2 regions of the Lapidilactobacillus salsurivasis genome follow, and region 1 is predicted to be linked to the other one. Evidence: predicted binding sites of a transcription regulator. Region 1 holds the regulator's gene; the other holds the start of a gene.

Region 1 (7,576 bases):
TTGACTGAACTAGGTGATGGCGCGTTTGAGTATAGCGGGGTGACCAATGTCAATGTGCCCGCAAGTTTAACTAGTTTGGCAGCTGAAACCTTTACAAGCTGCACCAAGTTGGCGCAGGTAACTTTTGCACCGGACGCGCAATTGCAGACGATTGGCGCCAGTGCCTTCGCTTATACCTCGGCTTTGACAGGTTTTGACCTGCCTGAAGCGGTGAAAGAAATTGGCGCCCAGGCCTTTGCTGGGTCTGGCTTGGAGAGCTTTACAATTCCGGCCACATCGCAACTGACCACGATCAGCGCTGGCGCTTTTATGTATGACGATCATTTGCTGGCCTTCACTTTTCCCGATACGTTGACCACGATTGGGGAACAGGCTTTTCTAGGAGCTAGCAGTATTCCACACGTTAGTTTTGGCCCGAATTTAACCACGATCGGGGAACAGGCTTTTCTCTATGACCAAGGCTTGATTAGCGCTGATTTCAATCGGGCCACCGCTTTGACCACGATTGGCGCTCAAGCCTTCGAGTATTGTGGCTTGACCGGCGCGTTGAATCTGCCGCAAAATTTGATCACGATCGCTGATGGGGCTTTTGCTGGCAATCACATTACCGCGATTGGTTTCCCGACGGCGCTGAAGACGATCGGCGCGAGCGCCTTCGCCTACAATGTCATTCCTGGGACTTTGCGGATCCCCGCATCAGTGACGACGATCGGCGCAGACGGATTCTTGGGCAATCAATTGGAGGCCGTTGTGCTTGATGGATCGCAGGTCGATTTAGGTAATGATGTGTTCACCTATAACCGGATCACCACGATCCATGGGCAAACGATTGTTAATGAGGATGTCATCGGCCGGCAAAATATGGCGACGATTTTCACCGACCCGGCTCATGTCAGCATTGGTGATTTCTTCAGTCTGGCTTACGATGGGCGCTCTGGCATTGAACAGGATCTGAGCATCAGCGATTTGACCAACGGGGTCACCTATCACAATGGCCAGTTCATAGTACCGACGGGCACGACTGATTTCTATTTTGACTGGGATCTGCCGCAAAATGGTGCCACGATTTATAGTGGTCATTATCATGTGGTCTTGAGTAATCCTGAAATCAAAGCCGTTGATTCGACGGTGCTAATGGGAACGTTCTGGAATGCAGACGACAATTTCTTAAGCGCGGTCTTGGATGACGGGCATGTTTTGACCTTGTCCGATTTAACAGTTAGTGTCCAAGACCCGCAAGGCAATTCGGTTCCCACCGTTGATTCTACTAAAGGCGGCGCCTACAAAGTTACTTATTCTTATGGCAATTACGCGACGACGGTGACCGTGACCGTGGCGAAACGACCAGGCAGTTACACCTTGACCGGCAGCAGCCACGCACCTTACACCGGCCAAAATCAAGCAGTCGGTGCGACGGATCCTTACCAAGTTATCCTTTCCAATGGCACGAAGTATACGTTAAAGTCTGGGGACCTGGAACTAGCAGCGGGAACCACAGCAACAAATGTGGGCCAATATTCAGTCACGCTGAGCAAACAAGGCTTAACAAATATCCAGAGTTTCAATACGGAAAACGCCTACTACGACTGGACCCAAGCGGCCAATAGTCAAGCTGATTTAACCGTGACCCCTGCGCCGGTCACCATCACCGCCAATGACGCGATGAAATATACGGGTGATCAGGACCCAGAATTAACGGCCACGGTCAATAACCCGGCCGCGGCCACTGGCGGCGCGGCGATCGCCTATCAATTGGCGCGGACAGCGGGTGAAACGGCTGGCAGTTATCCGATCACCGTGACCGCTACCGCCAGCGCTAATCCCAATTACACCATTAGCACCACGCCAGGCACACTGACGATCAAAGTAAGCCAGCAAAGTATCTCGGCCTTGCCGTTTACCATGACCGCAGGCGATCCCGCGCCAACAGTTGATGATTTTCAAGCCAAAGCCACCGACAAAAATGGTGACGCCAGCACCTTGAGCCTGGATCTGGGCAACAGCGATCTGAAGACCCCGGGCAATTATCAAGTGACCCTGCACAGCGCTGACGGCCAGAGCAAAGAAGTAACTTTGACAATTTTGCCGAACTTAGCGACCTTGACCGGCGCCGACTTCACCACCTATCTCAATCACCCCTTGCCAACATTAGCTGATCTGCAAGCCAAGGCCACTGACAAAAAAGGCCAGGAGCAACCGGTCAGCGCCGATTTCAGTCAAGTTAAAATGGATCAAATTGGCGACTACAATGTTGTCTTGTCAACGGCGGCTGGTCTCGAGAAAACAGTTGTCGTCCATGTCGTGGCCAGTCAGGCCCAGATCAGCGGGAATGATTTCACCATGTACGTGGGCCAAACTGAACCAACGGTCGCCGATTTCAAGGGCGCGGCCCAAGACGATAGCGGCGCGAACTTGGCCGTCACCGCCGATTTCAGTCAGGTTGCTTGGCAAACACCCGGGGATTACGCTGTGACACTCCACGCAGGCGCCAACTTGAGTAAAGTCGTGACGTTACATCTTTTAGCCAGCAAAAAGGGGATTCACGGTCAGAACTTCACCATGTATGTCGGTGATGCGCAACCAACGGCCAAGGATTTTCAGGCCGTCGCCCAAGATGACGCCGGCAACGGGCTGTCAGTAACTGCCGTTCTGGATCAAGTCGATTTCCAAAAACCTGGGGAATATCCGGTTAAGCTGACTGCTAGTGATGGTCAGACTTTAGCGGTGACGCTGACGCTTTTAGCGAACCAACAAAGTTTGACTGGCAACGATGCGAGTATGTATGTGGGTGATCCTTTGCCAACCGTCACAAACTTTGCGGCGCAGGCCACGGATAAAAGCGGCCAAGAAATTGGTGTCGACGCCGATTTGAGTCAAGTAAACGATCAAGTTCCCGGCAAGTATCCGGTCCTTTTGACGGCGGTGGATGGTCAGAAGAAGACCGTCTATCTGACGGTCAAACCAGATCTAGCCAGCCTAACTGCCAAAAACTTCGCCATGTTTATCGGCGACCCGACACCAACCGTGGCCAATTTCCAGGCAGTGGCGACAGATCGGGACGGCCAACCAGAAACCGTCTATCTGGACTTGCGAGAAGCTGATTTGACAATGCCGGGCAAGTATCCGGTCACGTTAACGACCGCATCGGGTGAACAAGTTGTCGTGAAATTAACGGTCATTGCCAAATATCATCAACCTGAGGAACCCGATAATCCGGAGAATCCCGAAAACCCTGAAAAACCGGTGAATCCGGACAACCCAGAGAAGCCGGAAAATCCAGAGAAACCGACTAAACCTGAAAATCCAGAGAAACCAACCAAACCGACCAAACCGACCAAACCATCGCAGCCAAGTAAACCAACAGTGCCTAGCAAACCGACCAAGCCTAGTCAGCCGACGACGCCACAACAACCAGGTGGTGGTCAACCAACTGGCACGACCAATCGGCCAACAAACAATCCAGAAAATCAGCCATCCCTCAACCAGGGGGCGCTGAACGAGCACAAATTACCGCAAGCAAACGAGCAACGGCACATTTGGCCGGTGATCATCGGCGGTTTGATGTTAGGACTGGTGACTTTGGGGAGTTGGTTTGACAAGTTTCGCCATCATGGCACCCATACACCGCCGAAGAATCAAATCAAATAGGTGAAAAAACTCAACGCGCCGTGGCCGGTTTTAAGCCATGGGTTACCGGACTTGATCAACCGGACCTGACTTGAAGCGAGCTAGGCTGGTTAGAATCAGCGCATGCGTTAAACAAACGATTCCGACCCGAACTTTTCTGTCGGTCTTAACTGTAAGCACGGCTAAAATTCGTCACAATTCAAGAAAAAGCACGACCTCCTTGTCGCGCCTGGCTCAGCTACGAATCTAGCTGAATAGGCACCAACATTGAGGCCGTGCTTTTGATTTGGTCATGTTTGATGGGAATCAGGCGGTGTGACTTAAACCGCTTTAGAAAATATGAGCTCGATATAAACTGATCACTTTACCCAGAATCGTGGCGTTAGGCATAATGATGGGATCCATCGTGTCATTTTCCGGTTGCAGGCGAATGTGCCCCTTTTCGCGGTAGAAACGTTTACAGGTCGCCTCGTTCTCGTCATTCATGGCGATGACGATATCCCCGTTGTTGGCGGCGCGTTGTTGGCGAACAATGACTTGGTCACCGTCAAAAATGCCAGCGTTGATCATACTTTCGCCGCGAATGGTCAACATGAAAAGATCGTTATCGTCCAAATTCAAGTTTGGTGGCAAGGGGAAATAATCGGTGGCCTCTTCCACCGCCAAAATTGGTTCGCCGGCGGTGACCACACCCAACAGGGGAATCAGCTGTTCTTTAACACCAATCGCGTCGCGGCCCATTTCAGTCAACTCCATGGCACGAGGTTTGGTTTTGTCACGATCTAGGTAGCCGCGCTCGGTCAAGCGCGCTAGGTGACCATGAACGGTCGAAGAGGATGACAGGTCAACAGCAGCGCAAATTTCCCGGACGGTTGGGGGATAGCCACAATCGTTGACGGTATCATAAATAAAGCGTAAAATTTCAAGTTGTTTGTTGCTGATTCCTTTTGTCATAAGGCACCTCAAATGTAGTATAATTAAATATTAGCATAAAAGCCCAGCCATAGCAAACGGATGTTCCCCATTTGCGGGCTGGTTGAAGGAGTTGTTGTCGATGAGTGAAATCGATCCTAAGTTGATCGCTCGGATCAACGAATTAGCCGCCAAAGCCAAACGTAATCAATTGACCGCTGAAGAAACCGCGGAACGCCAAGAGTTGCGTCATGCCTATTTAGAACAATTTCGGGCGGGTTTCCGCACGCAAGTTGAGAATCTGCGCTTGTTTGATCAGCAAGGTCAAGAAGTGACCCCTGAGAAAGTGCGCCAGATCCAACGGGATAAAAATTTACGCGATGATTGATTCGATTGCGGCGCAAGTTAGTGGTCAGGCCGGAACAAGTGGCGGTTAGCCACTGTCGACCAAGTCATCTGGAATGAGAGTCTGATGAGATTCGCGAGAAATTTTTAAAAAATACATTACTAATTTGTAAAATACCCTTGCAAGTGACAGGGTAATCTGGGTAAAATGAAATTAGCATTTTTGATTAAGGAGTAGGGCGAGCATGAATACAGGACTATGGATCTTATTTATTGTATTAGGTGTACTATTAGGTGCAGTGGCGGGCTTCTTTGGCGCGCGGGCCTATATGAAGAAGTATTTTCGCGACAATCCGCCGATCAATACTGATATGATGAGAGCAATGATGGTACAAATGGGGCAGAAGCCTTCTGAAAAGAAGCTGAACCAAATGATGAGTGCCATGAAGGCTCAACAAGCTAAAGCTGAGAAGGAAAAGAAATAGTCAACTCACTTTAGGCCATACCAGGTAACGATCGCAGGTGCTTGCACCTGTTTTTTTTGTGGAATTTTTTAAGGTGAGGTAAAGAAATGGGAATATTTAAGAAGCTCGGCTGGTTCTTCAAAGCCGAAAAGAAACGCTACATTTGGGGATTGATTTTCCTACTTTTGGCCGATTTGGTCGGACTGATCCCACCACGGGTGATCGGGATCTTGGCCGACAAAATGGGTAATAAGCAATTGACACTGTCACTTCTGGCGGAATGGTTAGTGTTGTTAGCGATGGCGGCGATTATTCAGTATTTGAGCCGCTTTGGCTGGCGGACGATGATCTGGGGCGGCGCGGCCACCTTGGAACGAGAAATGCGTTCGCGTTTATTCGCGTTCTTCCTGAAAATGGACGCCACCTTTTTCCAGAAACATCGGACCGGTGACCTGATGGCCCACGCCACCAATGACTTGAACGCGATCCAGAACGTGGCCGGCGCGGGAATCTTGACCTTGGCCGATTCGATTTTGACCGGGAGCACCACGATCATTGCCATGTTGATCTTTGTCGACTGGCGTTTGACTTTGATGGCAATCTTGCCCATGCCGCTGTTGGCGATCATGGCCCGGGTGTTAGGGCGCCATTTGCACACGGCGTTTGGCGAGTCGCAAGCGGCTTTCTCCCGCTTGAATGACAAAACTCAGGAATCAATCAGTGGCATCAAAGTCATCAAAACATTCGGCCAAGAAGATGAAGACGTGGCCGATTTCGACAAAATCGTTGACAAAACGATTACGATCAATAAGAAAGTTTACCGGATCGATTCGCTCTTTGATCCGGCAATCTCAATCATTATTGGGCTGACCTACGTGATCACGATTATTTATGGGGGCACCTTGGTGGTCAACCAGACGATCACTGTCGGGCAATTGATTTCCTTCATTGCCTATATTGGCGCGTTGGTTTGGCCGATGTTCGCCATCGGTCGGTTATTCAACGTCATCGAACGGGGCAACGCCAGTTACGATCGGGTCAACGAACTTCTTTCTGAAAAGAGCCAAGCGGTGGCGCCAAAAGTGGACACCGCGCCAGTTGTCAGCGGCGATTTGGATTATCAAATCGAGCGGTTCAGCTATCCTGATGATCCACGCCCAGCATTGCAGCAGATCCACTTCAAATTACGCCAAGGTCAAACCCTGGGCTTAGTCGGCCGTGTTGGCGCTGGGAAAACAACGATCATGAAATTATTGCTCCGGGAATTCGATCATTATCAAGGCCAGATCACGATTGGCGGCCAGGATATCCGTGATGTGCCCGCCGCCAGTGTTTTAGGCGCGATCGGCTACGTTCCCCAAGATAATTTCTTGTTCTCCACCACCGTGCGCGATAATATTCGCTTCGCGGCGATGGATCAAGATCAAGACGCGGTTGAGCACGCGGCAGCCCAAAGCGCAATCCATGACGATATTTTGCACTTCAGTCAACAATATGAAACCCTCGTCGGTGAGAAAGGGGTCTCCTTGTCCGGTGGGCAAAAGCAACGGCTGGCAATCTCCCGGGCGTTGATGGTCTTGCCTGAGATTCTGATTTTAGACGACGCATTATCGGCGGTGGATGCCAAAACAGAAGAAACGATTCTGGAGAATTTGAAGCATGATCGCCAGAACAAAACCACGATCATCGCAGCCCATCGCTTGAGTAGTGTGATGAACGCCGATGAGATCTTGGTAATCGACAACGGTCAGATCATGGAACGGGGCAATCATCAAGAATTACTGAATCACGCTGGTTGGTATGCGGACATGTGGGCCAAACAACAAGTCGAATCAAAATTAGGGGGTGAGCAAAATGGCGCAGAATAAAGAAAAGAAATCCAAGCAGCGGTCTGATCACCAAGATCCAACCGACGCAACGACCGCGACCAGCGAGAATCAATCCGTTTGGGCGCAAAGTATTCCCATGAAGGAACAAGGCCGGATCATCAAGCGAATGCTGAAGTTTACCTTGCCGTTCAAGTGGCTGTTTATTATTGCCATCTTAAGCGCCACCGCCTTGTCCTTAATGAATGTTTTCTTGCCGCGGATCTTGCAGGAATTCATGGATAAATATCTCACGCCAGCCCGGGGGACCACTCGGGTGATTTTAGGCTTTGCCGCTTTGTACTTTCTTGGTGTTTTATTGAAAGCGGTGCTTCAGTTTGTCAGTAATTATCTGTACTCCGT
Region 2 (7,576 bases), on a different contig from region 1:
TATCTTGTACACGATCGCTTCGCGGGCGATGCATGAGCTTTGGCTGATCTCCTTGGGGGCGCCGACGCCGTTGATTACCCAACTGGCCCCGGACCTTTATGAACGGACCAATGCTTGAAATGCCGACCAGACCGCCTGATGAACGGGTGGTAAGTTGTGTCAGCTCCTGCGCTGGTCAAGGATTGATTTATGAATTTTTCTACTAAAAAAACCACCTCCTATGAGATGGTTTTTTTAGTAGCTGTAACTTTTCAAGCGAATTTCAGGGGATCAACTTAGCCTAAGACAATGAATAAGATCGCACTGAAAATATTTAAGAAAATCGGGACGGTGAGATTGTTGGTGCGCAGGTAACTTAGGGCGAAAAGCCATCCAAAGGAGGCTTGAAGGAAAGCGGGCATGAACCAAGGTTGAAATTGCAATAAGGCGAATAAGAGACCACTGAGTAGCATACCTAAAACGATATTCAGGTGACTCTCAACCCGGAAAAAATAATTGAAGAAAAAGCCGCTAACCAAATATTGATTGACGATTGGCATCAAAATCCCACTCATGAGAATATTCAGCCAGAAACCCATGTCAACCACCTCGAAGCCCGTTGCTTCTTGACTGAACACTGGGAGTTTACCATCAACTTGAAGCCAGGCAATCAGTAAAGTAAGCCCACCTACCGCTAGAAACATCACGATCACGAAGCCAAAGGCATTGTTGAAAACGTCACTTAATGAATTGAGTCGATCGGAAAAGTAGCGCTTCTCCAAGTTGAATTGACGAATAAAAAAGAGTAGCGTCAAAGCCGCGATGCTAAAGAAAAGTAGTCCAAAAAGCCCGGATATTTTATTTTGGTCAAAGGTCATGTTGCGAAGCCAAGTGGTAACGATTGCTAAAGCAAAGAAGATAATGAAGCGGACACTGTTGCCTAATCGTGATGCTGGACTTTTCATTGTTTACCCATCCCCAACTTAATTGTTATCACCTAAAATCATACAATAGTCAGCGTCAGAATGCGACACTTACCACCATAATTAATGAAGAACAAAGATTTTGACCACGTTTATTGGGGCCGGTTGGCTGGTGGCACAATGGCAGCAGCATCAGGTTGTCGAACTGTCGAAATAGGCTAGGCGGGCTGCTTGTGGGGGGCGATGCGCTGAGCGGCGAGGTGTTCCTTAGGTAGTTTGAATATGGCGTAAATCATCGATCAGGAATTCATGGCCGTTGATCAGCACGCCAGCTTCTGTAAAGCCGGTCACGTTGCCGCTGATTTCTTCGACCTTGTCGTCGTTCAGCCGAATCGTATTAAGTTGCAGCGTCACAGTCAAATGTTGATTGAAGGCGGCCAAGAGCAACTCCGTTAATTCTTGGCGTGATTGCTGCGCTTGTTGGCTGACGATTTTCGTGGCTAAGTGCGCCTCTTTTTCCAGCTGTTGGGTATGGTCACTTAAATAAAAGCCGGCCCACTTTAGCATACCGCGGTCCTGATACTGCTTGAAGAAACTGGTCACCGTGCGGTCAAAATCCTCACTCATAACTGTTGCCGCCGTTATGACCGCCGACTAAGCCAGCGCGCTGGATCGCGGTGCCGCCTTGCATTAAACTACTGGCCTTGACGATTGTTTTAAAGCCATAACGTTGCCGTAATTGATCGACCACAAAATCCCGTCGGCGTCGTTGCACCTGTGTTTGCGTCGTTTCGAAGAAATTCAGTTGTTGACTGCGATCGGCACGCAACGCGCCATAACTGACGCTGAGATTGCGCAAAGGCGCCCCGTTCCAGTGAGCGCGAAATAGTCCCAGCACGACTTGAGTCAGTTCGGCGTTTAAATTAGTTGGGGTTATTTTCGCCTGATGGGAGGAGAAAGAACGCCCGGTTTTCGTCGACTTCTGCGCTTGACCCAGCGCGATCGTGACTAAGCCAGTTTGCAAGTGCCGCTTGCGGATACGCGCTCCAACTTGTTCAGCGATCTCCCGGAGGACGACCTCAATATCGGCGGCTTGATTGTAGTTGCGCGGTAGCACCTGCGAATTGCCATAACTTTTGCTGATGGGGTGGTACTTCTGAGCGATGATACTCCGATCGATCCCCCAAGCGGTGGCGAAAAGCTGCGCCCCAATGACCCCCATATTGGCTTGAAGGGCGTAGGGATCCGTGTGCGCTAGTTGATACATGTTGGTGATTCCCAGCTTGCCTAACCGAATTGCGGTCCGTTCACCGATTCCCCAAACATCAGTTAAGTTTTGAATCTGCCAGATCGTATCTGGCACCGTTTGATAGTGCCAAGTCGCCATTAGCGAGTGACTATGCTTGGCTTCAATGTCCATGGCCAATTTCGCCAAAAGCGGGTTGTCGCCAATTCCAACCGTGGTATAAACGCCGACTTTAGCGCGAATCTCTTGTTGGATCTTGCGGGCGGTTTCTTGCGGACTGCGCCCGTAAAGTCGCCAAGACTGGGTCAAATCCAGCATCGATTCGTCAATCGAGTAAACATGGATGTCTTCACGCGCCGCATATTTTTGAAAAATGGCGTTGATTTCCAAATTCTTCTTAATATAGAGATTCATTCGTGGCGGCACCTTTAATAACCGCGGATCATCGGGCAATTCGTAGTAGCGTGAAACATTGCTGATCCCATATAACTTCTTGGCCATTGGCGAAGCGGCCAGCACTAAGCCACCGCCGCCAGTATTGGGTGCTTGAGAAACAACAACTAGAATTGATTTAAGCGGATTGAGCCCGCGCTCCACACTCTCCACGCTGGCGTAAAATGACTTGCTATCGATCATCATGATCGTGCGGACAGGCTCCTGCTGATAATCGAACATGAGATGGCCTCCAAAATATACGAACATATGTTTGCTTTAATAACTCCAAATTACACCTTTTTGGCAGATTTTGCAAGTACCGATATTGTCAATGATGGATTCGATAGGATTAGAAGCAGTCGCTTGCTATTTTTGAATTGATGGGGAACGGATCGGTTGAGTCACTTGCGCCTGCAAAGCCAGCGCAAGTGACTCAAACAAACGCGGCAAAACCAAAAAATCACCACCAAAGAGTGATGATTTTTAGCGAGTTGCCAGGGACGATTATTTGTCGGCGGCGAGGTTTTCCGTGAAAAAGGCGGTGAATTTAGCGAAAGGAATCAAATCGCTTTGATCATATAGATCGGTATGTGTGGCGCCGGGGACAATGACTAATTCTTTAGGATCTGCTAGACGTTGATAAGATTCCTCAGCCATGTACCGGGAGTGGGCCTTCTCCCCAGTGACGATTAGCACTGGGCGCGGCGAGATTTGCTCGATGTGGGCCTGTAGCGGGAAATTATAGTAGCTGAGCGGGGTGGTAGCTGTCCAAGCGGCGGCGGAATTGATTGAGCGGGGATGGAAAGCGCGGCCGCGATAATAATTGAAGAACTCGGTTGTGACTGGGTCGGCATCAGCTGGTAGTTCTTCTGAGAACAGTTTATCCGCCTCAATGGGCTGATCATCAGCGGTGAAGGGTAACTCGTGGAGGCCTGGAGCCGGTTGCCCCTTTTCGGCGTCGCGCCAGCGTTGCTCAGCTAGCAATTGCTTTTCGATCGCGCGTTGTTTGGCTGTCTTGCTATGATTCAAACCAGCCCACATGGAATCGGCCATGTCGTACATAACAGAGGTGGCGACGGCTTTGATCCGCACGTCCACAGAGGCGGCGGTGAGGACATGGCTGCCCAGTCCGCAAATCCCTAAGGCGCCGATCCGTTCACGGTCAACGAAATGTTGAAGCCCGATGAAGTCGACGGCCGCTGAGAAATCCTCAACGAAAATATCTGGTGAAGCGACATTGCGGATCGAGCCAGAACTCTCGCCCGTCGTTGACTGATCAAAAGCCAGTGTAACGAAGCCGTTTTCGGCCAGCGTTTGAGCATACAAGCCACTTGATTGTTCTTTGACCGCGCCAAAGGGACCAGAAATCACGATGGCGGCGTAAGTTTGGCGCTCGTCAAAATGTAAGGGCAAATATAAATGCCCAGCTAAATTGAAGCCATAGCGATTATTGAAACGCACATTCTGGACGTCGATTTGGGGATTTATTTTGAAAACGCGGGTATCGTTCGCTAATTTACTCATGGGTGGGACTCCTTTATTTGTTTGGCAGGGAGGAAGCTTGACTAATTAGACGGTTTGTTCGATTGGACGAATGATCAACTCGTTCAAGTCAACGTTGGCTGGTTGGGTGAGGGCGAAGACCACGGCCTGGGCGATGGCGTTAGGATCGATGCCAATCTCATTTTCAGTTGAGATTTCTGCTTGCTGATATTCGGGATTACGGACGGATTTGTAAAGTTCAGTATTGACCGCCCCTGGGGAAATGAGCGTTGTCCGAATATGATTCTGATGTTGTTCTTGGCGGAGGCCTTCCATGATGGCGCGCACTGCGAATTTGGAGCCATTGTAAACGGCGTAGTTAGGGACGACCACGTGGCCGGCAACGGAATCAGTTGCTAAAATATGCCCAAACCCCTGTTTGACCATGATCGGTAAAACGGCGGCGATGCCATTCAAAACGCCCATCACGTTCACATCTAGAATCTGTTGCCATTCCGCACGGGCGCCGTTGATCAAAGGATTGACTGGCATGACCCCGGCGTTATTGTAGAGAGCGTCGACTTGGCCAAAGTTGCTGACAGCCAAGTCAACTAGGCTTTGGACTTCGGCAAAATTTGTCACATCTGTCTGTTGGATCAAAATCTGTTCGTGGGGAAATTCGGCCTTAAGTTGCTCCAGCCGATCGCGACGGCGAGCCCCGATCACGAGTTTGGCATGTTGCTGAGCTAATAGCCGCGTTGTGGCCGCGCCGATACCACTGGAGGCTCCGGTAATAATAACGACTTTATTTTCAAGTTTCATTCTTTTCGATCCTTTCTTGACTTGCTATGCCGCTGAGCTGATTGCAGCTAGTCAGCTGCTTGTTATCACTGAATTTGCAGGGATGTTGTGGCTAACGATCGCGCCAGCCATGATGATCGGCGCTGACCAACGTTGGGGCTGTCCCTGGGGATCCATCTGGTAGCCGGTGGTCAATAACATGGCGCCAGCGCCGATCTCGACATGGCTTTCAATAGTGATCAGATCCTGGTCGGCCAAGGTCACATTCTGCTCGATCAGTAGACAGCGTCCCAGTTTGAGATGACGCCCATATTCCGTATAAAATGGTAGCCGGATCTGACTAGTGGGATCTAACGGGTGACCAAGGATCTCACCTAGTAACTGCCGGATCTCGCCGGGACAAGCATAATCGTAATTTAAATGTTGCAATAAACGCTGATTTTGCGCGATCAGTCGGTCATCAAGATTGCTTTCTGATACTGCCAATATTTTCACCTGCCCTTGCTGGATCAACTGAACAAATTCAGTATAAGGGGACTTGATTTCAATGTAAAATACTTATAAAATATCGTTATAAATAACTTTTTGTTATATCTAGGAGGCGCTGTTAATGGAACTACGCGTTTTACGTTATTTCTTGGCCGTGGCGCAAACACGGAATATTACCCATGCCGCGCGGCAGCTCTTGATCTCGCAACCGGCCTTATCGAAGCAATTGGCCGATTTGGAAAAAGAATTGGGAACCACCTTATTCATTCGTGGACATCGCCAGATCACACTCACTTCGGCTGGAGAGTATCTCCAAGCGCGTGCGGTGGAGTTAGTCGGATTAGCGGATAAAACAATGGTCAATCTTCGCGCCGACCAAGTTATTAGCGGCGAATTAACCATTGGCGCCGGTGAAAGTCTAGGCATGCAGCGGATCATGCGGGTCCTCAGCCAGTTGACGCAAGATTATCCTGATGTGAAGATCCATTTGCGCAGTGGTAATGCCGCAGATACCGAAGCGCAATTATCCAAAGGGGTGCTTGACTTTGCCGTGATCATGGGCGAACGACCACTGGAACAATATCATTATCTACAGCTCCCGGAACGTGATCAGTGGGGCGTGGTCATGCGGCGAACAGATTCGTTGGCGCAACGAGCAGAAATTCGTCCGCAAGATTTGTGTCAGTATCCCTTAGTGCTCTCCGAACAAGCGGTAAACGCCCGTCGCTTTCAAAGTTGGTGGGGAAATCTAGGCCCACAAATGCAGATTCTGGGCACCTTCACCTTGGTCTTCAACGCGCAATTACTGGTGCGCAATAGCGGCGCTTATTTACTGACCTTCGATCACCTGATCGATACCTCTGCCCATAGCGAATTGGTCTTTCGTCCTTTAACACCACAGCTAACCGAACCAATTACTGTGATCTGGAAGAAAAACACCGTTCAGTCTAAAGTGGCGCAGTTGTTTGTGGAGCGGCTTCAAGCAACGTTGGCTTGAGTTGGTCGGGATTAGTGGTTCTTATTCTTGAACCTGCGCTTGATTGCGGGTAGGGTGGGTGTTGCGCGTGAGCGCAACCGGCTGGGACTGCTGATGCGGACTGGAACGTGGTGGGCGCTGTTTTGAGCCAATCCGCAAAGATCGCGGCTTGTCTCAAAATCAGGCCTTGTCCTAAGCGGCAAAGCCGCCAAGGACAATTTCACCACTGAGCCGCGCAGTCCCAGCCGGTTGCTGAACAGAATTGCGCCTATCTGCAATCGAAGTTGGGTATCTGACGAAGTGGTTTGGCAAGGTAGTGGTCAAACAACTGCTCCTTTTGAGTGGTATGGCAATGCCAACGGATTCCGGAAGTCTTGAAAGTGTGCTGGGAGTTGGTGGAGACGCAACCGCCTCAGGACGTTTGTCGTGGCTGGAACGCAGTGGGCGTCGTTTGAAGCCAATCCGCAAGCCCAGCGGCTTGTCTTCAAATCGAGCCTTATTCTAAGCGATAAATCGCTAAGAATAATCGGTTCTTTCTAAACTTTGGCGAAGACGTGATCAACACTGATATAGCAGCTTTCAAGACGACGAATAAATACTTCAACTAAATAAATTGGAGCGATAGGAAATAAATGGCCACATCAAGCCAACCTATTATTTAATGTTGAGTGTTGCAATTTCTCAAATTCTAGAAGCAAGGCTCTCGATTATCGAGAAAATTTAAGGCCATTCGCCAAACGTTAGAAAGAACCGAATAATCTCACCGCTGAGCCACACGTCCTGAGGCGGTTGCTAGGCAGAATTGAGCCTATCTGCAATCGAAGTTGGGTATCTGACGAAGTGGTTTTGCGAGCTAGAGGTCAAAACAATTGCCCATTTTTGGGGTGGTACGGAAACACCAACTGATTCGGATTAGGAGGTCGAGACACTTTGCGTAGGTTGAACATTTTTACTCGTTTCCCGAACGATTCATGGTTAGAAATCGGCTGATTCAGTTGATTCACTGAGAATCAGGCCTGTTCATCAAACAAACTGTACTGGTGTCACCAATTCAAGGATTGTAACCACTAACCACGGCCGTCAACTGCGTGGATCCCCATCAATTGGCGATAGCTTGCCAATTGGCGTGAGTGCTCAAACGACTGCTATAACGTTGAGCGGCTGGAGCGGAGAAATTCGGGGTGAGATCGCCGTGAAATTGTCCTTGGCGGCTTTGCCGCTTAGGACAAGGCTCAGCTTTGAGAT

The links. The regulator LexA, encoded in region 1, represses DNA repair genes until DNA is damaged. The targets are predictions, from matches to a motif close to CNAACANNTGTTNG.
Region 2: a site for LexA is predicted at 2,844-2,857, ahead of ACYVSB_RS00410 (Y-family DNA polymerase). Genes of this name have one in related genera too.

The regions. Positions count from the first base shown of each region.
Region 1 is NZ_BAAABI010000013.1:27,685-35,260, reverse strand. Features, by position in the region: gene ACYVSB_RS11825 (leucine-rich repeat protein) at 1-3,648, shown strand, start outside; gene lexA (transcriptional repressor LexA) at 3,958-4,581, opposite strand; gene ACYVSB_RS11815 (DUF896 domain-containing protein) at 4,682-4,927, shown strand; gene ACYVSB_RS11810 (YneF family protein) at 5,130-5,369, shown strand; gene ACYVSB_RS11805 (ABC transporter ATP-binding protein) at 5,456-7,216, shown strand; gene ACYVSB_RS11800 (ABC transporter ATP-binding protein) at 7,314-7,576, shown strand, end outside.
Region 2 is NZ_BAAABI010000001.1:79,986-87,561, reverse strand. Features, by position in the region: gene helD (RNA polymerase recycling motor HelD) at 1-118, shown strand, start outside; gene ACYVSB_RS00420 (CPBP family glutamic-type intramembrane protease) at 276-944, opposite strand; gene ACYVSB_RS00415 (hypothetical protein) at 1,170-1,529, opposite strand; gene ACYVSB_RS00410 (Y-family DNA polymerase) at 1,522-2,823, opposite strand; gene ACYVSB_RS00405 (alpha/beta hydrolase) at 3,088-4,107, opposite strand; gene ACYVSB_RS00400 (SDR family oxidoreductase) at 4,153-4,887, opposite strand; gene ACYVSB_RS00395 (LbetaH domain-containing protein) at 4,939-5,352, opposite strand; gene ACYVSB_RS00390 (LysR family transcriptional regulator) at 5,477-6,352, shown strand; gene ACYVSB_RS00385 (hypothetical protein) at 6,364-6,609, opposite strand; gene ACYVSB_RS00380 (hypothetical protein) at 7,446-7,576, shown strand, end outside.